4 regions of the Pseudomonas sp. GL-R-26 genome follow, and region 1 is predicted to be linked to each of the others. Evidence: predicted binding sites of a transcription regulator. Region 1 holds the regulator's gene; each other region holds the start of a gene.
What was found. The regulator FliA, encoded in region 1, starts transcription of late flagellar genes. The targets are predictions, from matches to a motif close to CTAAAGTTTNNNNNNNNNNNGCCGNTAA.
Positions count from the first base shown of each region.

Region 2: KGA96_RS22470 (flagellar protein MotY) is a predicted target of FliA. The motif match lies at 2,019-2,046, and genes of this name have one in related genera.
Region 3: KGA96_RS17565 (methyl-accepting chemotaxis protein) is a predicted target of FliA. The motif match lies at 2,317-2,344, and genes of this name have one in related genera.
Region 4: flgM (flagellar biosynthesis anti-sigma factor FlgM) is a predicted target of FliA. The motif match lies at 3,801-3,828, and genes of this name have one in related genera.

Region 1 covers NZ_JAGYGI010000021.1:7,931-13,669, forward strand. The annotation lists gene flhA (flagellar biosynthesis protein FlhA) at 1-1,410, shown strand, start outside; gene flhF (flagellar biosynthesis protein FlhF) at 1,422-2,750, shown strand; gene fleN (flagellar synthesis regulator FleN) at 2,867-3,697, shown strand; gene fliA (RNA polymerase sigma factor FliA) at 3,694-4,434, shown strand; gene KGA96_RS20700 (chemotaxis response regulator CheY) at 4,602-4,973, shown strand; gene KGA96_RS20705 (protein phosphatase CheZ) at 4,995-5,739, shown strand, end outside.
Region 2 covers NZ_JAGYGI010000024.1:86,295-92,033, reverse strand. The annotation lists gene rnt (ribonuclease T) at 232-909, opposite strand; gene pyrC (dihydroorotase) at 906-1,952, opposite strand; gene KGA96_RS22470 (flagellar protein MotY) at 2,112-3,017, shown strand; gene KGA96_RS22465 (argininosuccinate synthase) at 3,147-4,364, shown strand; gene KGA96_RS22460 (hypothetical protein) at 4,515-5,213, opposite strand.
Region 3 covers NZ_JAGYGI010000015.1:148,168-153,906, reverse strand. The annotation lists gene KGA96_RS17570 (hypothetical protein) at 1-14, opposite strand, end outside; gene KGA96_RS17565 (methyl-accepting chemotaxis protein) at 195-2,225, opposite strand; gene ampE (regulatory signaling modulator protein AmpE) at 2,412-3,248, opposite strand; gene ampD (1,6-anhydro-N-acetylmuramyl-L-alanine amidase AmpD) at 3,245-3,805, opposite strand; gene KGA96_RS17550 (DUF1631 domain-containing protein) at 3,868-5,622, opposite strand.
Region 4 covers NZ_JAGYGI010000005.1:85,227-90,965, forward strand. The annotation lists gene KGA96_RS07490 (glutamine synthetase family protein) at 1-572, shown strand, start outside; gene KGA96_RS07495 (MFS transporter) at 643-2,019, shown strand; gene KGA96_RS07500 (flagellar brake protein) at 2,083-2,829, opposite strand; gene KGA96_RS07505 (flagella synthesis protein FlgN) at 2,922-3,389, opposite strand; gene flgM (flagellar biosynthesis anti-sigma factor FlgM) at 3,438-3,764, opposite strand; gene flgA (flagellar basal body P-ring formation chaperone FlgA) at 3,932-4,690, opposite strand; gene KGA96_RS07520 (chemotaxis protein CheV) at 4,774-5,706, shown strand.

The DNA of each region.
Region 1 (5,739 bases):
GTGTATGCGCTGCTGACCATCGGTGACGGTTTGGTGGCGCAATTGCCATCACTGTTGTTATCGACAGCAGCGGCGATCATGGTGACCCGTGCCTCCGGTTCGGAAGACATGGGCAAGCAAATCAATCGCCAGATGTTCGCCTCGCCCAAGGCGCTGGCGGTAGCAGCCGGTTTGATGGCGGTCATGGGCCTGGTGCCCGGCATGCCGCACTTCTCGTTCCTGAGCATGGCGGCCCTGGCGGCCGGTGGCGCTTACCTGTTCTGGAAAAAGCAGAACGTCGCCAAGGTGCAGGCCCTGCAAGAGGTCAAGCGTCAGCAGGAACTGCTGCCATCGCCGGCCCGTGCCCAGGAAACCAAGGAGCTTGGCTGGGATGACGTGACGCCGATCGACATGATCGGCCTGGAAGTGGGTTATCGCCTGATTCCGCTGGTGGACCGCAACCAGGGCGGTCAGTTGCTGGCGCGGATCAAGGGCGTGCGCAAGAAACTGTCCCAGGATCTGGGCTTCCTGATGCCGACCGTGCATATCCGCGACAACCTCGACCTGGCGCCGAGCGCCTATCGCCTGACCCTCATGGGGGTGATCCTGGCCGAAGCGGAGATCTATCCGGATCGCGAGCTGGCGATCAACCCGGGGCAGGTTTACGGCACGCTCAATGGCATTACCGCCAAAGATCCGGCTTTCGGCCTGGAGGCGGTCTGGATCGAAATCAGCCAGCGCTCCCAGGCGCAATCCCTCGGTTATACGGTGGTCGATGCCAGTACAGTAGTGGCTACCCACTTGAACCAGATACTCTACAAACATTCCAGCGAGCTGATCGGTCACGAAGAAGTGCAGCAACTCATGCAATTGCTGGCCAAAAGCTCGCCAAAACTGGCCGAAGAGTTGGTGCCGGGCGTGGTTTCGCTGTCGCAACTGCTCAAGGTGCTGCAAGCGCTATTGGCCGAACAAGTGCCTGTGCGCGACATCCGCAGCATTGCCGAGGCGATCGCCAACAATGCCGCCAAGAGTCAAGATACCGCCGCGCTGGTGGCTGTCGTGCGGGTTGGCGTATCCCGTGCAATCGTCCAAAGCATTGTAGGCACTGAGTCGGAGCTGCCAGTTATCACGCTGGAGCCAAGGTTGGAACAGATATTGCTCAATAGTCTGCAAAAGGCAGGACAAGGCTCGGAAGAGGGCGTTCTGCTGGAGCCAAGCATGGCTGAGAAGCTGCAACGTTCGTTGATCGACGCGGCGCAGCGTCAAGAGATGCAAGGTCAGCCGGTGATTCTGCTGGTGGCCGGTCCGGTTCGCGCGATGCTCTCGCGATTTGGCCGGCTCGCAGTCCCGGGTTTGCATGTGTTGGCTTACCAGGAAATCCCCGACAACAAGCAAGTGACCATCGTTGCGACAGTAGGGCCCAACGGCTGAGGTAGTGGTTTATGCAAGTTAAGCGTTTTTTCGCCGCCGATATGCGTCAGGCCATGAAGCTGGTTCGCGATGAGCTGGGCGCTGATGCGGCCATTATTGGCAACCGCCGGATCGCCGGGGGTGTCGAACTGACGGCGGCGCTGGATTACAAATTGTCGGCGCTGGCGCCGCGGGTTCCGAACATGGAACTCGAAGACGAGCTGCGCAAGACTCAGTCGCGGATCGTCACCGCCCAGGCCGAATTGAGCCTGCGTGGCGATGGCGAGAGCGACAATGCAACCAATCGCCAGTTGTTCGCCGGCTTGCCGTTGACCGCCGCCGAACCGCTGATCGAGCCGACCTACGCCGAACCCCGTCGCCCCGCGCCAGCCGCTGCGCCAGCGTCCGGTGGTGTGGACCCGCGGGCGTTCGACTCGATGCGTTTCGAACTCAACAGCCTGCGCGAACTCATGGAAGTCCAACTGGGCTCCCTGGCCTGGAATCAGCTGCAAGGCAGCCGTCCGGACCAGGCCAACCTCTGGCGTCGCCTGCAACGCATCGGTCTGTCCGGCCCGCTGTCGCGCGACCTGCTGGGGATGATCACTGAAATCGAAGAACCTCGTCAGGCCTGGCGCATGTTGCTGGCGCACTTGGCGCGCATGATCGTTACCCCGGAAGTCGAGCCGCTGGAAGAGGGCGGTGTGATCGCCATGGTCGGCCCTGCCGGCATGGGCAAGACCACCACCCTGGCCAAGCTGGCTGCCCGTTACGTGCTCAAGTACGGCGCGCAGAACATTGCGCTGGTGAGCATGGACAGCTTCCGCATCGGTGCCCAGGAGCAGCTCAAGACCCTGGGGCGCATTCTTAATGTGTCGGTGACCCACGTCGATCCGGGCCAGTCCCTGGTGCAGGCGCTGGAACCCTTGCTGCGCAAACGCGTGGTGCTGATCGATACCGCCGGCCTGCAGGCCAGCGATCCGGCCCTGCGCATGCAGCTCGAAAGCCTGGCCGGTCGTGGCATCCGCTCGAAAAATTATCTGGTCCTGGCAACCACCAGCCAGAAACAGGTTCTAACGGCCGCTTATCACAGTTACAAGCGTTGCGGGCTCGCAGGCTGCATCCTGACTAAACTGGATGAAACGGCAAGTCTGGGCGAGGTGTTGAGCCTTGCCATCAGTCATGAACTGCCGGTGGCTTACCTGACCGATGGCCCGCGGATCCCGGATGATTTGCATCTGCCGCGCCGTCATCAATTGGTCAGTCGCGCCGTGAGCGTGCAAATGCAGGAAGAACCCAGCGAAGAAGCCATGGCTGACATGTTCGCTGACATCTACCACAGCCCGACCAAGCAGGTTGGCTGAGGTAATAATGAACAGTTTTTGTACCTACATCGATGGTCTGCCATGCATTGTTCCGTTTGTGAACGCGCAGCCAGTAATGTGGCCTCCGTCTATGCAAGACAAGGTAAAGAAATAACATGGGCAGCATGCATCCCGTACAGGTGATCGCGGTGACCGGCGGCAAAGGTGGCGTCGGGAAAACTAATGTGTCAGTGAACTTGTCCCTGGCTTTGGCCGAGCTTGGCCGGCGCGTCATGCTGTTGGACGCCGACCTGGGACTGGCGAACGTCGACGTTCTGCTGGGCCTGACACCCAAACGTACCCTGGCCGACGTGATCGAAGGCCGCTGCGAACTGCGCGATGTACTGCTGCAGGGACCCGGCGGCATCCGTATCGTTCCGGCCGCATCCGGCACTCAGAGCATGGTGCATCTGAGCCCCGCCCAACACGCCGGTCTGATCCAGGCCTTCAGTGATATCGGCGACAACCTCGACGTATTGGTGATCGACACCGCTGCGGGCATTGGTGAATCGGTAGTCAGTTTCGTTCGCGCAGCCCAGGAAGTGCTGCTGGTGGTGTGCGACGAGCCGACCTCGATTACCGATGCCTATGCCTTGATCAAGTTGCTGAACCGCGACTACGGCATGAACCGCTTCCGCGTCCTGGCCAACATGGCCCAGAGCCCGCAGGAAGGACGCAACCTGTTCGCCAAGTTGACCAAGGTCACGGATCGCTTCCTCGACGTCGCCCTACAATACGTCGGCGCGGTGCCCTACGACGAAAGCGTGCGCAAGGCCGTGCAGAAGCAGCGCGCCGTCTACGAGGCCTTCCCGCGTTCCAAGTGCTCGCTGGCGTTCAAGGCCATCGCGCAGAAGGTCGATACCTGGCCGCTGCCTGCCAACCCGCGCGGGCACCTGGAGTTTTTCGTCGAGCGGCTCGTGCAGCAGACAGCAGGACCTGTTCTATGACAGCCAGCGGCTACAACCTCTACAAGAAGTCGGCACGTGATGCGCAGTACGAGCTGATCGAGCGTTACGCGCCGCTGGTTAAACGCATTGCCTACCACTTGCTGGCGCGTTTGCCGGCCAGTGTCCAGGTCGAAGACCTGATCCAGGCCGGGATGATCGGCCTGCTTGAAGTGTCGACCAAATATGACGCCAGCAAAGGCGCCAGTTTCGAGACGTACGCGGGCATTCGAATCCGCGGCGCCATGCTCGATGAAGTGCGCAAGGGGGATTGGGCGCCACGTTCGGTTCACCGCAATACGCGCATGGTCAGCGATGCCATTCGCTCGATTGAAGCTAAAACCGGCCGTGACGCTAAAGATCACGAAGTTGCGGCCGAACTCCAATTGAGTCTCGATGATTACTACGGGATTTTGAACGACACCCTGGGCAGCCGGCTGTTCAGTTTCGACGACCTGTTGCAGGACGGCGAACACGAAGGGCTGCACGAGGATGGCGCGAGTGCTCATCTCGAGCCGTCACGCGATCTGGAAGATGAACGCTTCCAGGCTGCGCTGGCGGATGCGATTGCCAATTTGCCGGAGCGTGAGCGACTGGTGTTGGCGCTGTACTACGATGAAGAGTTGAACCTCAAGGAAATCGGTGAGGTCCTGGGGGTCAGCGAATCGCGGGTCAGCCAGTTACACAGCCAGTGCGCGGCCCGTTTGCGGGGGCGTTTGGGGGAGTGGCGAGCGCGCTGAAGGCAGTGTGGGGACACTGCGAACGAGGCTGGTGTGGTGTTGAACTGCGCCGGTCGCGATCTGTTGTGCTCCAGACAGTCATTGAGTGCTTTGCCGGATTGATTGAAATGGCGCGTTCAGGTGCTGGGCGCGTTTAAGACTGCTTGGAGGTCGAATTGGACAAGAACATGAAAATCCTCATCGTTGATGACTTCTCAACGATGCGGCGGATCATCAAGAACCTGCTGCGTGACCTTGGGTTCACCAACACCGTCGAGGCCGACGATGGCACTACCGCCATCCCGGTGCTCAACAGCGGAAGCATCGACTTTCTGGTAACGGACTGGAACATGCCTGGCATGACCGGTATCGATCTGCTGCGCCACGTGCGTGCCGATGAAAAGCTCAAGCACCTGCCGGTGCTGATGGTGACCGCTGAAGCCAAGCGCGAGCAGATCATCGAAGCGGCCCAGGCCGGCGTTAACGGCTATGTGGTCAAGCCCTTCACGGCCCAGGCGTTGAAAGAAAAAATCGAGAAGATTTTCGAACGCATCGGTTGATGAGTGCGCCACGGGGGAGCTATGGGCAATAACGAAACTTCATTGGGCGATTTTGAATCGACCCTGAAAAAACACGCCGTCGAATTGGTCGCGAGCCTTGAAAAAGGCAAGTTCGGCGACGCGGTGCAATTGATCCATGAGCTCAACCAGACCCGTGACCGCGGCCTGTATCAGGAAGTGGGCAAGCTCACTCGCGAACTGCATAGCGCGATCGTCAATTTCCAGATTGACCCGCACATGCCGCAAGCCGAAGAAGTGTCGCAGATCACCGACGCCACCGAGCGCCTGGGGTATGTGGTCAAGCTGACCGAGGCTGCGGCCAACCGCACCATGGATCTGGTGGAAAGTGCCACGCCGCTGGTCAATGGCCTGGCGGATGAAGCCAAGGTGTTGAGCGCGGACTGGGGGCGCTTCATGCGTCGCGAAGTCGGCGCCGAAGAGTTTCGTGAACTGGCCCGGCGGGTAGACGGGTTCCTGACGCGCAGCGGCACGGACAATCGCGCGGTGTCGGGCAACCTCAACGACATCCTGCTCGCCCAGGATTACCAGGACCTCACGGGCCAGGTGATCAAGCGTGTGACCCAGTTGGTCACCGAAGTTGAAAGCAACCTGCTCAAGCTCGTGCTGATGGCCAGTCAGGTGGACCGCTTTGCGGGCATCGAACATGACCGTGAAGCGATGCTTGCTGAAAAAGATCCACAAAAACATCTCTCTCAGGGTGAAGGTCCGCAGATTCATGCCGATAAGAGAGAAGACGTTGTGTCCG
Region 2 (5,739 bases), on a different contig from region 1:
TTCGACCAGCGATGGATCAAGCAACGAGTCCAATCCCTCGAGGGAATTGGGAGTCGAGACGAAGTTGTGGGTCAGTTCCAGTGCCCGAGCCAGACGCATAAAAAAATCCGATGCCTATTCAGGCATCGGATTTTGATTTCTTGCGGCCAAAGGTCAAGCAATGAGGCTTAACTGATCGGCATTAGCCATCAAGGCCGGTTTTTTTATGGGCGGGATAACACCGAGGCCGACTCAGTCGTCGAAATCTTCCCAGCCACCCATCTGCTTCCAGCGATTGACGATGCCGCAGAACAGCTCTGCCGTCTTCTCGGTGTCGTAGCGAGCCGAGTGAGCCTCGCGACCGTCGAAGTCAATGTCCGCTGCCTGGCAAGCCTTGGCCAGTACGGTTTGACCGTAAGCGAGGCCGGCGAGCGTTGCGGTATCGAAACTGGAGAACGGATGGAACGGATTGCGCTTCATGTCCAGCCGCGCAACAGCAGCATTGAGGAAGCCCAGGTCGAAGCTGCTGTTATGCCCGACCAGGATCGCCCGTTTGCAGCCATTGGCCTTGAGGGCCTTGCGCACGCCGCGGAAGATATCGTTCAGGGCAGACTCTTCACTCACGGCCATGCGCAGCGGGTGATCGAGCTTGATCCCGGTGAACTCCAGGGCCGCCGCTTCGATGTTCGCGCCTTCGAACGGCTCGACACGGAAGAAGTAGGTGTGATCGGGGTAAACAAAACCCTTTTCATCCATGGCGATGGTGGTCGCGGCGATCTCCAGCAGGGCATCGGTGGCCGAATTGAAGCCACCGGTTTCTACGTCGACGACAACCGGCAGGTAACCACGGAACCTGGCCGCCATTGGATGACGAGGGCCGCCTCCGCCGCCATTGCCTTCCAGTTCGTCGTCGAAATGGTCTTCACTCACGCGTGTTCCTCCAGCAGGCGCCAGCGCAGTTTTTCACCGGCGCGCAGCGGGATAACGGTCAGCTCGCCAAATGGCAGGCTGGTCGGGGCGGTCCACTCTTCGCGGACCAGGGTGATGCGATCGGTGTTGGCCGGCAGACCATAGAACCGAGGGCCGTTGAGGCTGGCGAAGGCCTCGAGCTTGTCCAGCGCATTGCGCTGTTCGAAGGCTTCGGCATACATCTCGATGGCCGCATAGGCGGTGTAACAACCGGCGCAACCGCACGCCGCTTCCTTGGCGTGCTGGGCGTGGGGGGCCGAGTCGGTGCCGAGGAAGAACTTCTCGCTGCCACTGGTGGCGGCGTCGAGCAGGGCTTCCTGGTGGGTATTGCGCTTGAGGATCGGCAGGCAATAGAAGTGCGGCCGGATCCCGCCCACCAGCATGTGGTTGCGGTTGTACAACAGGTGGTGCGCGGTGATGGTCGCGCCCACGTTGGCCGAAGCCGAGTTGACGAACTGCACGGCGTCCGCGGTGGTGATGTGCTCGAAGACCACTTTGAGGGTCGGGAAGCGCTCGACCACACGGCGCATGTGTTCATCGATGAAGATTTTTTCGCGGTCGAACACGTCGACATCACCACGGGTGACTTCACCGTGAACCAGCAACGGCATCCCGACTTCGGCCATGGCCTCAAGTGCAGGGAAAATCTTGTCGATGCTGGTAACACCAGAGTCCGAGTTGGTAGTCGCGCCGGCCGGGTACAGCTTGGCGGCGTGAATGAATCCGCTGGCCTTGGCCTCGCGAATTTCTTCAGGTTGGGTGCGGTCGGTCAGGTACAGGACCATCAGTGGCTCGAACAGGCTGCCGGCCGGTCGGGCAGCGAGAATCCGCTGGCGATAGCCGTCGGCTTCGGCCGCGTTGCGCACCGGTGGAACCAGGTTGGGCATGATGATGGCGCGGCCAAAGGTGCGCGCGACATCCGCGACGGTATTGGTCAACACGGCACCATCGCGAAGATGAATATGCCAGTCGTCGGGACGCAGCAGGGTCAGGCGGTCGGACATGAGGGGATTCCAGGCGGGTCAAACTCAAGGGAATGCTACCGGAAAAGACTCTTGCAGGCACTCGCTATCAAGTTTTGCAGGAAGCTTCCGATATCCAACAGGTATGCCGTAAACATGTGTGTGTCGGTCTTTTTGTTGTAGAAACCAGTGGAGCCTCCCGTGCGCCAGCGTTATTTAGCCTTGCTCAGTGTGTTTGCCAGCCTTCCGGCGATGGCGCTCACTTTCCAGACACCTCTGGAGAACATTGAGTGGACGGTCGAAGGCGACAAGTTCGAATGCCGCCTGACTCAGCCGATCACCGATTTCGGTTCGGGCGAGTTCGTGCGTCGTGCCGGCGAGCAGGCGACGTTTCGTCTGAAAACCTACAACCCGATGATCGGCGGTGGCTCGGCGACGCTGCTGGCCGCTGCCGCGCCGTGGCAACCGGGACGTGACGACATCAATCTGGGCACGGTGAGAATCGGCAGTGGCAACGTATTGTTCAACAGCTCACAGGTTCAGGCCGGGCGTCTGATCAGTGGCCTGATGGACGGTCGCAGCCCGGTGGTTCGACATTCCTCGGGGGATGGGCGGGTGTCGGAAGTACGCTTGTTGCCGGTCAGGTTCACCAAAGCGTTTGCCGACTACCAAGGTTGCGTGGCGAAGCTGTTGCCACAGAATTTCGAACAGGTGAAGCAATCCGAAATCGGCTTCCCCGGCGGTGGAATCGAACTCGACAGCGCCGCAAAAGCCAAGCTGCAGGTGATGCTGGAGTACATGAAGGCCGATCCGACGGTCAATCACATCGAGCTCGACGGTCACTCCGACAACAGCGGCAACCGCCTGACCAACCGCGACCTGTCGCGGCGCCGAGCCCTGGCAGTGATGGAGTTCTTCAAGGCCAACGGCATCCAGGAGTCGCAAATCACCCTGCGTTTCCATGGCGAGCGTTATCCGGTGGCGCCTAACACCAACAACACCAACCGCGCGAAGAACCGTCGAGTAGCGGTACGCCTGGAGCGCGGAGCGCCCGCGGAACAAGTCGCCCCGCAAGCAACGAAAGCGGCCGTTTCGGCAACTTCCTGACTCTTTGGTCATCGTCGCCCTCTCGACATAATCTGTCGCTTCGTCGTCATAAGCTGTCGCGCCACTGTAAATTATTCTGCATGAGCGGTAGACTTCCCGGCTTTCCGTAGAATCCCGTGGAGTGATGGCATGGCGGACGTAAACAAGGTCGTTCTGGCGTATTCCGGCGGCCTGGACACTTCGGTGATCCTCAAGTGGCTGCAGGATACTTATAACTGTGAAGTGGTGACCTTCACCGCTGACCTGGGTCAGGGCGAAGAGGTCGAACCTGCACGCGCCAAGGCTCAGGCCATGGGCGTCAAAGAGATCTACATCGACGACTTGCGCGAAGAGTTCGTGCGCGATTTCGTTTTCCCGATGTTCCGCGCCAACACCGTTTACGAAGGCGAGTACCTGCTGGGTACTTCCATCGCTCGTCCGCTGATCGCCAAGCGCCTGATCGAAATCGCCAACGAAACCGGCGCTGACGCCATTTCCCATGGCGCCACCGGCAAAGGCAACGACCAGGTTCGTTTCGAACTGGGCGCGTACGCCTTGAAGCCTGGTGTGAAAGTGATTGCCCCTTGGCGTGAATGGGACCTGCTGTCCCGTGAAAAGCTGATGGATTACGCCGATAAGCACGCGATCCCGATCGAGCGCCACGGCAAGAAGAAGTCCCCGTACTCCATGGATGCCAACCTGCTGCACATCTCCTATGAAGGCGGCGTGCTGGAAGACACCTGGACCGAGCACGAAGAAGACATGTGGCGCTGGACCGTTTCCCCGGAAAACGCTCCAGACAAGGCGCAGTACCTGGAACTGACCTACCGCAACGGCGACATCGTCGCGCTGGACGGCGTCGAAATGACTCCGGCCACCGTGCTGGCGACCCTGAACCGTATCGGTGGCGAACACGGTATCGGCCGTCTCGACATCGTCGAGAACCGCTACGTGGGCATGAAGTCCCGTGGCTGCTACGAAACTCCTGGCGGCACCATCATGCTGCGTGCCCACCGTGCGATCGAATCGATCACCCTGGACCGCGAAGTGGCTCACCTCAAGGACGAGTTGATGCCCAAGTACGCCAGCCTGATCTACACCGGCTACTGGTGGAGCCCTGAGCGTCTGATGCTGCAACAGATGATCGATGCGTCCCAGGTCAACGTGAACGGCGTTGTGCGCCTGAAGCTGTACAAGGGCAATGTGATCGTCACTGGCCGCAAGTCCGACGACTCGCTGTTCGACGCCAACATCGCTACCTTCGAAGAAGATGGCGGCGCGTACAACCAGGCGGATGCTGCGGGCTTCATCAAGCTCAACGCCCTGCGCATGCGCATTGCGGCGAACAAAGGCCGGAAGCTGTTCTGAGACCTTTGAAGTCGTGATGGATGCCTGACCTCGTCCTCGACGAGGTCAGGTACCTGAAAACGGGGCGTGACGCCAGTTACTGCGTTGTCGGGTGTTTTCGTTTCCGCTGATGATTTCCTGTTTTTCTCCTGCTCAATGGCCTGACCTGTACTACAGGTTGTTGCTCGCCGGTTGCCCGGCCTGATCAATGACAGACAACCGGTGCGAGTCGAGATTGTAGGCTACATAAACGGCAGCACTGCGCTTGTTGGCCTGCTTTGAATGTTCAAGCGCACTGGCTTTCAGTAATTTCTCCGAAACTGCACAAGTGACAAACAGAATCACGTATGCCGCCTTTTCCCGTGGCCTCTGGATTTTCTCCAGCAGCGCTCCAAACTCGACCTCTTTGCTCATCCAGCGTACATCAACGATGTACACGTCTTTTACTGGCTCCGGCAGCTGAAGGTAATGCTGAACAGAGACAGTGGTTTGCAGACCAATCCCGGTTGGTGGGTCCTGTGCGCCACAGGGCGTGCGAGCTGACTGCCAGTCATTCGTTGACGTTTTCAGAGCGGGGTTTTCAGACGACTTCCCGGACGCTTTTTTTTCCGACCGCCCAACATCATCCATGACCTTCATGAAGTGCTTTCCCTTTTCAAAATCGGAAGGCGCATAAAGTGATTTATAGTTGAAGTTGAGTGTTGCGAAAAAAAGTAAAAGTAAATAGAACGGAAAACTGATCAGGAACCAGACGTAGAGCTCTCTTTCCTCCTGATCAAGGAAGGGGAGAGATACGGCTGCCGAAGTTTCAGAGAGTGCTGCGAATATTGCGATAATTGTCATTGGGTTGGTGATTCGTTTTTTTATCATATTCTGTACTCATGCGGGTTGTCTGTTCTCGAGTGGTTTATGAGGTTGGGCCGATGTGCTGGTTATTGTAGTGATTTTTATTGTTTGTTGGTTTTTGACAGGTTTTAATTTGTTTGTTGTATTGCTCTTGGGGTTCTTGAGTGTGGGGTGTGTTTTAATGATTGCTCAAAAAATATTATTTGCTGTAAGAGTAATTGGATGCTTGATGTGTGATATTTCTGGTGTGAGGGTTGAATGCGTAAATATCAGTTACGTTTTAACTGAGAGATAGAGGCTAATGCTTGTCAGAGTGCGACAGATCAAGCTGGCTCTCGGAAAATTTTGGTCGTAAATCGACAGGGGTGCCGGCTGGAAAGTGCGACAGACTGACGCTGATACAGTTTTCAATTCATTCTGTTCGAGGGATTTTTGTAGGAGGAATCCGTGTTGTTTGTAGGGTATGTCTCTTGGTGTGGGTGGCTGGGAGGGGCGACATGCCATGGGTGAAACGACTAGGCTATTGTGCGGGCTCTAAAAATTCGAACAG
Region 3 (5,739 bases), on a different contig from region 1:
GTTGCAGCAGACATGAGCAAGCCTCCTCCAGGCGGTAAGCCGCGTTAATCTTCCTTGATTGAACTCAAAATGCCAGCGCACGAAGAGAATCAGGAGGACTCCCACCTGGAAAGGGAAAAAGTATTACAAAACTTTCCGACAGCACTCCAAACCCTGTGGGAGCGGGCTTGCTCCCACAGGATCCCAGGACGCCTTCAGACCCGAAACGCGCTGATCAACTGCTTCAACTCCACGACCTGGGCCGACAACGCCCGGCTGGCGTCTTCGGTCTGATGCGCACCTTCAGCGGTACGCTCGCCGGCGCGATTGATCTCGACGATGTTCTGGTCGATGTCGTGGGCCACGGCGGTTTGCTGCTCCACGGCGGCGGCAATCTGCTGGTTCTGGTCGACGATCATGCCGACCGCTCCCAGGATGTTTTCCAGCGCCTGCTGGACCTTCTCCGACTGCCCCACCGTGCCGCTGGCCATTTCATGGCTGGTACCCATGGCCTTGACCGCCGCGCCGACACCACCATGGAGCCTGGCGATCATCTGTTCGATTTCTTCGGTCGATTGCTGGGTTCGCTTGGCCAGGGTCCGGACTTCATCGGCTACCACGGCGAAACCACGGCCCTGCTCACCGGCCCGTGCGGCCTCGATGGCGGCATTGAGCGCCAGCAGGTTGGTCTGCTCGGCGATGCTCTTGATCACTTCGAGTACGCGGCTGATGGACTGGCTGTCGCTGGCCAGTTGGTTGATCACCAGCACCGATTGATCGATCTCGTTGGCCAGCGCGGCAATGCTGCCTTGCTGCGACTCCACCAGGCCGCGGCCACTGATGGTCTCGTCGTTGACACTGTGGGCACTGCTCACCGCCGCGGCGGCACTGCGCGCGACCTCCTGGGAAGTGGCTGACATCTGGTTCATGGCCGTAGCCACTTGTTCGATCTGCGTGCGCTGCCCGGCGACGGCCTGGTTGCTTTGCGCGGAAACGTTTTCCACTTGCCCGGCCTGACGCTCGACTTCACTGACGGTCTGCCCCACCCGCTCGATCAGGTCATGGATCTTTTTCACGGTGCCGTTGAACACCTCACCCAACTCCCCCAGCTCATCGCGGCTGTGGGCGCTGAAGGTCACGGTCATGTCGCCGGCCGCCACCTTGTCCATCACAGCTCCCAGGCGCTTGAGCGTGGTGCGGGTCGAGGCATAGAAACCGCCGTAGAGGTAGAAGATCAGTACAAACACCACAGACAGCGCCACGGCCTGCAAGATCATGTGTGTACGGTTCTGGTCCAGGCGTTGCTGCAACTGCGGGCCGAGATACTTCAGGGTTGCTTCATTGAGTTGGTAGGTCTGGTCCATCAGGGCGGTGACCTGATCGTAAAAGCCCTGCCACGGTGCATCGAGGGTATCGGCCATGACCACTTGCTCTTCGAACAGCTCGCTGGCTTTCTTCAAGGATGCCCGGCTGCTATCGGCCTGAGCGGCCAAGGTCTCACGCGCAGCCTTGCTGGAACCCAGGGCATCCTGCAACTTCAGGCCATACTCGGCCTGGAGCTTTTCAATCTGCGCCAGCAATTCATCGAAACGGGTACTTGAAGCCGAATTGATGAACCCCTGCCCCAGCGAATAAGAGCCCATTGCCCGACCTTCGCCCAGGATCTGGGTGACCCGTGGCGTGACGAGGGTGACGAGTTCGCTCAACTGGCGCATGTCGCTCTGGTTGTCGCGACTGAGGCCGGACTGGCTGGTGATGAGCTGGCTGAAAATCTGCGCGCTGCCCACCAGCTTGCCGATCAAGGCACTTTTGCTTTGCAGGGAGTTTTCCGTTTGCTGGGCCTTGAACGCGGCGATCATTTCATCGCGTTTGCCATCAAACACCGCGACCTGCTCCGGGTCGCCGGTCATCGCCGTCAGCCCTTGCAGGCGAGTCAAAATATTCTGCTCAAGGGCGCTGATTTTCGATTCGACATTGCCGGCCTTGCCGGATTGGCCGAGGCTGACATTGATCTGCACCAGGTTGTTCAGGGTTTCCAGATCGCGCCGCAACGCCAGGCTGTTGCCCAACAGGTCGAGACTTTGCAGTTCGATGCGCGTGCCCTGGAATTCGCGATAGGAGTCACGCACCAGATAGAAGTTGGTCACCAGCATCGGCACCAGGAACAGTACGCTGATCAGGCTGAACTTCATGCCGAAGCTCAGGCGGTTCATCAGTGCGACAGCGGGATAGAGCAAGCTCTTCACTGGATGTCTCCCTTCAATTTCTTATTTTTTTTATTGGCAGGCGCAGACAGACAGCAGATAGCCACTATTCGGCGCTATCTCTGTATAACTTAAATCGGCAGGAGGTTTTGTAACTTAAGGTTAACGACAGGGCGAAGCACTTCGGACTAGTGATCGCCCAGTGGCGAGGGGGCATTGACTGCTGGACTAATGCAGGACCGTCCACAATGCAAACCCAGCATACCAGAGCACCGCCGCACGCAGCAGCAGCGCCCAAATGCGGTCCAGATTGTTGATACCTTCCGCACCGGTCACCGGTGCCGGAATTTCACCGGCCACCAGCCCGACTTTCACGATCAATTGCGCGGCGCTGATGTTCCAGTTCAGCAGCTCATGCAGCATGACCCGACTGACCGCGACAAAATTGCCGACCAACGCCAGGCTCGCCGCCAGCAGACGCACCGGCAACCAGTCAAAGGCGTGACGCAGTTGCCCGGCGCGCTCGACCACTGCAGGGTTTTTCCCGTGTTCTTCGGCCAGCGCCAGCAGCCGATAACTCAGCGCCGCGACCGGTCCCAACAGGAAGTACCAGAAAATCACCGCGAAAAAGCTCTGGTAGGCCTCCCACAGCAAATGCCCTTCGACCTGCTCCAGTAGCTGCTCGCCATTGTCTGCACAGATATCCAGGTCGCGCTTGGCGACATGGGCCGCCGCTTGCAGGTCCTCCCGACGCCAGGCATCGCGGAACGGCCCGAGATCGCCCAGCAGATCACCGCGCCCCAGGCTGTAGATAACCACCAGCAAATGGATCGGCAACGCCAGCAACCCGTAGGCCACCGGCTCGATGACGACCAGCAGCAAAGCCAGCAACGCCACCGGCAACAAGACCAGTGCCGCCAGCACCAGCCATGGTCGGTTCGAAAGTCGCGGGCTGGCTTCAAGTTTGTTCAGCTCGTGTGTCCAGCCATTGTCACGCTGAACCCGATGGCGCAAGGCCGAGAACTTCTCGATCCACACCGCCAACAGCAACACCAGAAAACTCATCGTCCTTCCTCTTGTGCCAAGGCGGCACGATAGCGTGCCCAGTCGAACGTCGGCCCTGGATCGGTTTTGCGCCCCGGTGCAATGTCACTGTGCCCGCAGATGCGCTCCGTCGTGATTGCCGTGAACGCCTGTTGCAACTGGCGGGTCAGGGCTGTCAACGCGCTGTATTGCGCGTCGGTGAACGGCAGATCATCCGTGCCTTCGAGTTCGATGCCCACGGAAAAATCGTTACAGGTTTCCCGTCCCTCGAAGCTCGAGACCCCCGCATGCCACGCACGCTCAAGGCACGAAACAAACTGGGTGACGGTACCATCACGCTCGATCAGAAAGTGCGCCGACACCCGCAAATCCGCGATCCCTTCAAAATAGGGGTGTTCGGTGACATCCAGACGATTCTGGAAAAATTCCTGCACCTTGCCGGTGGCGAACTGCGCCGGCGGCAGGCTGATGTTGTGGATCACCAGCAGGGAAACTTCGCCTGTGGGGCGCGCATTGAAGTTGGGTGAAGGGCAGTGATGCACTCCCTGAATCCAACCGCTCGCGAGGTCCAACTGCATACCGATTCCTTCAACGTCGACTGTGTTGGCACAGTATGCCGCGATAATCCCCCGGGGCGCGATCACTTGCCGCGTTTGAGTCGCTTGAGGTTGCCGATCACCGACTCCAGTGCCCGCTCGAACAACAAGGTGTCGTCAAGCACTCGCGCCACGCCGTTGCGCAGCTCCTGGGCCAGGTCGGTGCGGCTGCGCTCGAGCACTTTCATGCCAGTGCGGTTGACGAAGATGTATTTGCCGGTGGTTTCAATGACAGCCACCAGTTTGCAGCGAAGGGTATTTTCCGGGTCTTCCTGAAACTCCACCCAGCAGCCTGGATGCATTTGATCGACAGGCTCCTGCACCTCGACCATCATCGACGCCTTCCCAGGCGAATTGGCCCGCCCGTGCTCGGCGTCGCGAACGCACTGCACAAGCCACTCGCTGCGACGGCGCTCATCCTGGGTAAACGCGAGAAAGTCAGCCAGCAGTTCGGAAAATATCGCCGGATCATCGACAAAGTCATTCAACAGACGCTGTACGACCTGGTCGATGCGCACGTAAAGGTTGTCACGCTCATGATCGTCACTGACGCCCCACCCCATGGCTGCGTTGGCGATTTCGTTGAGCAGACGCCGTGCCGGATGACTGCTGCGGCTGAAGAAACTCTTGTCGAGCACCGCCACCTTGACCAGTGGAATCTGCAATCGGCCGATCAGTACCTTGAGGGAATCCGGCAGGTTGCGATCATCGAGCATGCATTCGAAAAGCATGGCGACCAGGTTGATCACATCCTCATCGGCCTCCCCGAAAACCCGTGACCTGCCGCTTTTGACACTGACCCGGGTCAGTAACTGTTCGAGCTGGTTGTGCAGATCAAAATCATCGACGGCCGCCGGTGCCGGCACGTATTGCTGCAAGTGCGAAAGCAGGCGCAACAGATCGCGCGTGGAAATCGGCTGTGCCGTGGCACTGACTTCCAGCACAGGCGACAGGCTGCCGCGAACGTTGAGCAGCAGGACCTGCAACGCGGCGAAAGCCTCCTGGACACTTTCATCGATCGGCAAGCAGACCGGATCGGGGCCCTCATCGGTCGGTCCATCCTGAACGCTGATGTCAGGTCGGTCGGTAGTACGACACACCGGCGCCGGTTTCAGGTCGGGCAACACACCGGTGGCGAGCAGCAGCTGATTGGCTTCTGCGTAAAGCTGATCGGTCTCGCTGAGGACATAACGTTCGAACAACGTGAGGATGATCAGCTTGACCTTGATCTCCAGCCCCAGCTGGCGTGCGGCTTGCAAAAAGTACTCGCAGAGCATCGCTGGGCCCAGGGGATTGTGCAGATCGCCCGGCGCCTTGCCCAACAAGGCGCAGAGCCGGGCCGTCAGTTGGTCCAGGGCGAAACCGTCGCGGTCCAGCACCCGGCTGACCATCGCTTGCACCGCGACCGTGCGCTCGAGCTCTACATCGGGTTGCACCGTCGAGGTATCGGCCGCCAGGGCCTGGGGCAAGGCCGCAAGCGCGCTTTCGTATTGGCCGAGACGGATAAACGCGGCGAAAAACTGTTCGAGAAAAACCCGCTCGATGCTTTTGCGCTTGAGGCGCAAATCGCGCATCGCTTGAAAGAAGATGTTTTGCTCGACGCCACAGCGGGCGCGGTCGGCCATTTCGAAGAGGGTGTCGTCGGCGTTGTCGAACAGTGCCTGCAATCCGTGCCGCAGTTGTTGCGCGGCCTTGTCGCGAACCTGGAGAAGAATCGCCGGCAGTCGGGCGAGTGGCGAGTGAGCCACCTGGTCGGTAGTTGCCTTGTGCAAAGGCACTACATTCCCGTCGTTGTGCATTCGGCCTCCCTGGAACGGTGATGCTTCGACTCGTCAAACTCATGACGTCAAATACAAGGCGGATTATCTTGTAAAAACTCCCCTTTGTGCCAGAAGACTCTGCATCTGCCCTCAAAC
Region 4 (5,739 bases), on a different contig from region 1:
ACCAGAGCGTGGTCGAAATCGATTCGGGGCGTAACGTGTTCAGCGACGAGGCGGGGCAGGAGACGGCCACCTTCCGCCACTTCATTGCCGGTCAGCAAACGTGTATGGCCGATTTCACTGCGTTGTTTGCGCCGAACGTGAACTCCTATCAGCGCTTGTGCCACCCTTACGCCTCACCGAATAATGCCTGCTGGTCCTATGACAACCGGGCGGCGGGCCTGCGCATTCCGGCCAGTTTGCCGGTGGCCCGTCGGGTCGAGAACCGCTTGCCGGGGGCCGATGCCAACCCGTATCTGGCGATTGCCGCAAGCCTGGCGGCGGGGTTGCATGGCATCGAGAAGGCATTGGAGCCGAGCGCGCCGATCCAGGGTGAGTTCGAAGTTCCGGACAATCTTTCGTTGCCGTGTACCTTGCATGCGGCACTTGAGCGTCTGAAACGTAGCCAGTTGGCCAAGGAACTGTTCGGCGCGGAATTCATCGAAGGCTACATCGCTTCGAAGACCCTGGAACTGACCAGTTTCCATGATGAAATTACTCCCTGGGAAAGGCGTGTTTTAGCAGCCCAGGCCTGACGTCCCGTCGACATCCGGCTATCGTTTAGCGATAGTCGATTCTCACTGCAAGGAGCCGCTCGGAACGCCGATGCGCCAAATCTGGAAATCCTTTCGAGCGCTGTATTTCGCCTCGCTGATGATGTTGATCGGCTCGGGCCTGTTGAGTACTTACCTGGCGTTGCGCCTGGCTGCCGACCATGTCGACAGTCTGTGGGTCGGTGCGCTGATGGCCGCCAACTATTTCGGCCTGGTGCTGGGAGGCAAGATCGGTCACCGGTTGATTGCCCGGGTCGGGCATATCCGGGCCTATTCGGCGTGTGCCGGGATCGTTGGCGCGGCGGTGCTCGGCCATGGCCTGGTGGACTGGTTGCCGGCCTGGCTGTTTTTGCGGGTGATCGTCGGCCTCGGCATGATGTGCCAGTACATGGTGATCGAGAGCTGGCTCAATGAACAGGCCGATGCCAATCAGCGCGGCATGGTCTTCAGCGGCTACATGATCGCTTCGTACCTGGGGCTGGTGCTGGGGCAGTTGATTCTGGTCATGCACCCAGGGCTGGGGCTTGAATTGCTGATGTTGGTCGCCCTGTGCTTCGCGCTTTGTCTGGTACCCGTGGCCCTGACCCGGCGGATTCACCCGGCGCCCTTGCATCCGGCACCGATGGAGCCACGGTTCTTTATCAAGCGCGTGCCGCAGTCATTGAGCACGGTGCTCGGGGCGGGCCTGATCGTCGGTTCGTTCTATGGTCTGGCGCCGCTGTATGCCTCGCAGCAAGGGTTGTCCACCGAACAGGTCGGTCTGTTCATGGGTAGCTGCATTTTTGCCGGGCTGCTGGTGCAGTGGCCGTTGGGCTGGTTGTCCGACCGCTACGATCGGGCCGTGTTGATCCGCAGTTTCGCGTTCAGCCTGGCCCTGGCCGCACTACCGCTGGCCATCATGCCGCAGGTGCCGTTGGAGGTTCTGTTTATCGCCGGTTTCGTCTGTTCGCTGGTGCAGTTCTGCCTGTATCCGTTGGCGGTGGCGTTCTCCAATGACCATGTCGAAGGCGATCGCCGGGTGTCCTTGACGGCAATGTTGCTGGTGACCTATGGCGTGGGTGCGAGTATCGGGCCGCTGGTGGCAGGTGTGCTGATGAAGCTGTTTGGCAGCCAGATGCTCTACGCCTTCTTCAGTTTCTTCGCGTTGGTACTGGTGTGGCGGATTCGCCCGAAAGCAGTGACCAACCTGCATCAGGTCGACGACGCACCGCTGCATCACGTGGCTATGCCGGACAATATGACGAGTTCGCCACTGGTGGCCTGCCTCGACCCGCGTGTTGATGAGCAGGTGGTGCAGGATCAGATGTGCAATCCGGTGAGTCCGGAGCCTCCAGTCGAACCGGAAGCCGAATCAGGACCTGAATCCGATCAGCCTCCAGAAGATCCTGACTCGGGCCGCGAGCAAAGCTTTACCGAGGCCAGGCCTTAAAATCGGGGCACAAAAAAACGGGCAGTCACCGCAAGGGACTGCCCGTTTTTTGTTGACGCTCTATCACATGTCGTCTTTGTCGAAGCGACGCGCCTCGCGTTGCAACTGGTAGACGAAGCGTTCGACCTGACGCTGCACCAGCCCGCTCATGTTGTGGAAGCGAATGCCGGCGAAGGTGGTGGAAATCCTTTCTTCGAAATGCAGATAACGCAACTCGACCGGCGCGGTCATCTTGCCGAAGGGCAGGTCGGCGGTGAAACGGTCGTAGACCTGACCCAGTTGCAGGCTGCCGGTGATGTCGCCGTCGAAACGCAGTTTGCAGCCGGTGGCGGAAATATCCAGCAGCTTGCCGCTGATCGGCGCCTTGAGCTTTTCGCCGTCAAGGTTGACGTTGACCAGTTGTGCCAGCTTCAGCGCGGCGCGGAACGCATTGCGGCGCTGGTGGTACACCACTTCATCGGGCAGGGGGCCGCGGTAGCAGCGGCTGCCAGCGGACTCGTCGATGTTCAACTGGCCGTTGCTTTCCCAGGCAATGCGTACGCCTTCGTGGAAGCCTTCGACCCGGAACGGCTCGCCCGCCAGCAGATAGCGCTCGCCATCACGGGGAATCATTTCGTCCAGGGCAATCATGTTGCTGTCACGGTCCAGGTCCACCAGATAGCTCTGGAAGCGCTGGCTGCGCTCGTGGAACGTGATGATCAGCGGGTCATGGCTTTCGAGCAGCTGGCGCAGGTTGCTGGAGATTTCCAAGGGCGTGGAGAGCACCTTGGGTGGCTGCGGAGCATCATCCACGGATAAGGCATTGGACACGGTTAATCAATCTCCAGACAAAATTTGACTACGGCAGGCTAGCAGTTTGCCAGTATGTTGTGCGTCTTGATAGAGCGGGGGCATTGACCGGCTCATGCCTGACTGAGCGGGCGCGGCTTGGCAAGCTTGGAGAATGTTCCGCTGGCATCGTAAAGCGCCGGGGTTTCACCGCCGTTGAGGATTTTCAGCTGGGTGGCCGTAGCGGCCTGCTGAGTGAGGATCGACTGGCCGTTGTTGGCGTTGATGGCCTGGCACTGGGCCAGGAGATCGGTCAGCACGTCACTTTGCGCCAGCAACTGCTCGCCAATGCTTGACTGGCCGGCCAATTGCTCCAGACCGCCACGGTTGGTCGGCAGGTTGAGGCTGGCGAGGATTTCACTGCGCTTGCGGCCATGCTGTTCGAGCAAAACGACCAACGCCTGTTTCTGCGCCAGGATGTCCTCGAGCAATGGCATGTCGCGACCATGCAATGCGAGGGATTCGGTCTGCAGTAATTCCAGCAGGTGTTGCGCTGGAGCAAAGTCGTCGGTGATCAGTTGCAGTAAATGAGTGTCGTGCATGGCTGGCCTTGGGTTTTAAGCGTCCAAAAGCCTGGCGCCGGCGGTGGCCTAGCGCTGGGCTTCGAAGTTGAGCAGTTTGCTGGCTACACGGTTGCTGTCGACTTTATAGCTGCCATCGGCAATCGCTGCTTTCAACTCGGCCACGCGGGCGTTGTCGACGGCAGGCTGATCGCGCAGCTTGTCAGTGACCTTCTGCAACTGTTGAGCCTCATTGCTGAGATGTACCGATTCCCCGCTTTTGACGGTACTGGCCTGTTCGGCCGCGGTCTCCAGCGGCGCGGATTTGCCGGCCTCGGCGCTTTCCTTACTGGTGCTGGTACGTGTACTGCCCGTCAGGGACGAGGAGCTGTTCAAACGGCTGAAATCGATGACCATGATAAAAAACCTCTGGGAATTTGGACGCTTGCCATGGTTTCGGCCATTCCCTGGAAAACTTTAGGCCCATTTATCAATGAACCTTGCGCGCGTCAGCGCTTGCCCTGCATGGAGCACAGTCTAGGGAACCGCCGCGGCAAGCGCCACATTCAGATGAACAGAGCGCTTTACATGGACACTTCCACCTGCCCCGGCGCCATGACCTGCGCCTTGATGACTCGTTGGGAATTGAGGTTTTTCACCCGGATCTGCTCGCTCAGGCTGCCGTTTGACAGCGCTTCGCCCGGCATGCGCACGCTGAGGGTACCGCTGCGGGCGGTTATCACCACCTGATCACCCTTGCGGATGACTTCGGCCTGTTCGATATGCACCAGGGTAATCACCTGGTCGGCGACCATTGGTCGGGTCAGTCGCTGCCCGATCGCCTGATCCAGGGAGGTCAGGTAGCCCTGGCTGGTGAGGCTGATATCGCGCTCGCGCAGGACCACATCCCCAGGCTCGACAATGGCGGCGCGGCGCAGTGGTCGGGCGCTGGTCACGACATCGCGAAACAGGCGGACTTGAGCGGGTACGAACACCGTCCAGGGGGACGCGCCCTCGCAGCGAACCTTGACCGTGACCCGTCCCAGCGGCTTGGGACTCTCGAGCGTTGCTGTCAATTCCTTGTCGCACATGGGCATGTGCATGCGCGGATCGAGCTGGTTGACCTGGATCTCGTAGCGACCTTCCGTTTGACTGGTAGCCAGATAGTCTTCTACGGTGAATTCAAGAAAGCCCTGAGTGACGCCGATAAGCATGTCAGGCAAGGTAACCGCGTCAGCAAGGGCAGGGCTGCCAGCGTTGAACAGGCAAACAGCCGCCAGCACGCCGAGCAATTTGCGATAGGGTGTGGTCAGGCGTCGAAAAAATGTCGGTTCTGTGTTCATAACGATTAAAAAAGCAAGCGCCGTGCCGTTTAGTGATGAAGGCGCGTCGCAACAACACTTGGCGTTGGCGTAGGAGTCTGGGCATGGCTGGTGTAATGGATTCGGTAAACCAGCGCACGCAACTGGTGGGGCAGAATCGCCTTGAACTGTTGTTGTTCCGTCTCGACGGCCAGCAACTGTACGGGATCAACGTGTTCAAGGTTCGGGAGGTGCTGCAATGCCCCAAACTGACGCTGATGCCCAAGTCCAGTCCTGTCGTGTGCGGCGTGGCGAACATCCGGGGGGCGACCATTCCAATCCTTGATCTGGCGATGGCAACTGGCTCCGGCGCGTTGAAGGACAAGAACAACCCCTTCGTGATCATCACGGAGTACAACACCAAGACCCAGGGTTTCCTGGTGCGCTCGGTGGAGCGCATCGTCAACATGAACTGGGAGGAGATCCATCCACCGCCCAAGGGCACCGGGCGCGATCACTACCTCACGGCGGTGACGCGGGTCGACAATCAGTTGGTCGAAATAATCGACGTCGAGAAGGTGCTGGCGGAAGTGGCGCCGACGCCGGAAGCGATTTCCGTCGGTGTAGTGGATGTCGAAACCCAGCACAAGGCGCTTTCGTTGCGCGTGCTGACGGTCGACGACTCGTCGGTGGCGCGCAAGCAGGTCACGCGTTGCCTGCAAACGGTCGGCGTCGAAGTGGTGGCGTTGAACGACGGTCGGCAAGCGCTGGACTACCTGCGCAAACTGGTCGACGAGGGCAAGAAGCCGGAAGAAGAGTTCCTGATGATGATCTCCGACATCGAGATGCCGGAGATGGACGGGTACACCCTGACGGCGGAAATCCGCAACGACCCGCGCATGCAAAAGCTTCATATCATCCTGCATACTTCGTTGTCGGGGGTATTCAATCAGGCGATGGTCAAGAAGGTCGGTGCCGATGACTTCCTGGCCAAGTTCCGTCCTGATGACCTGGCATCCCGGGTAGTCGACCGGATCAAAGCAGCAGATATCAGCTAGGGGCCCGTGCTCCTGGCAGTCAACACGATTTAA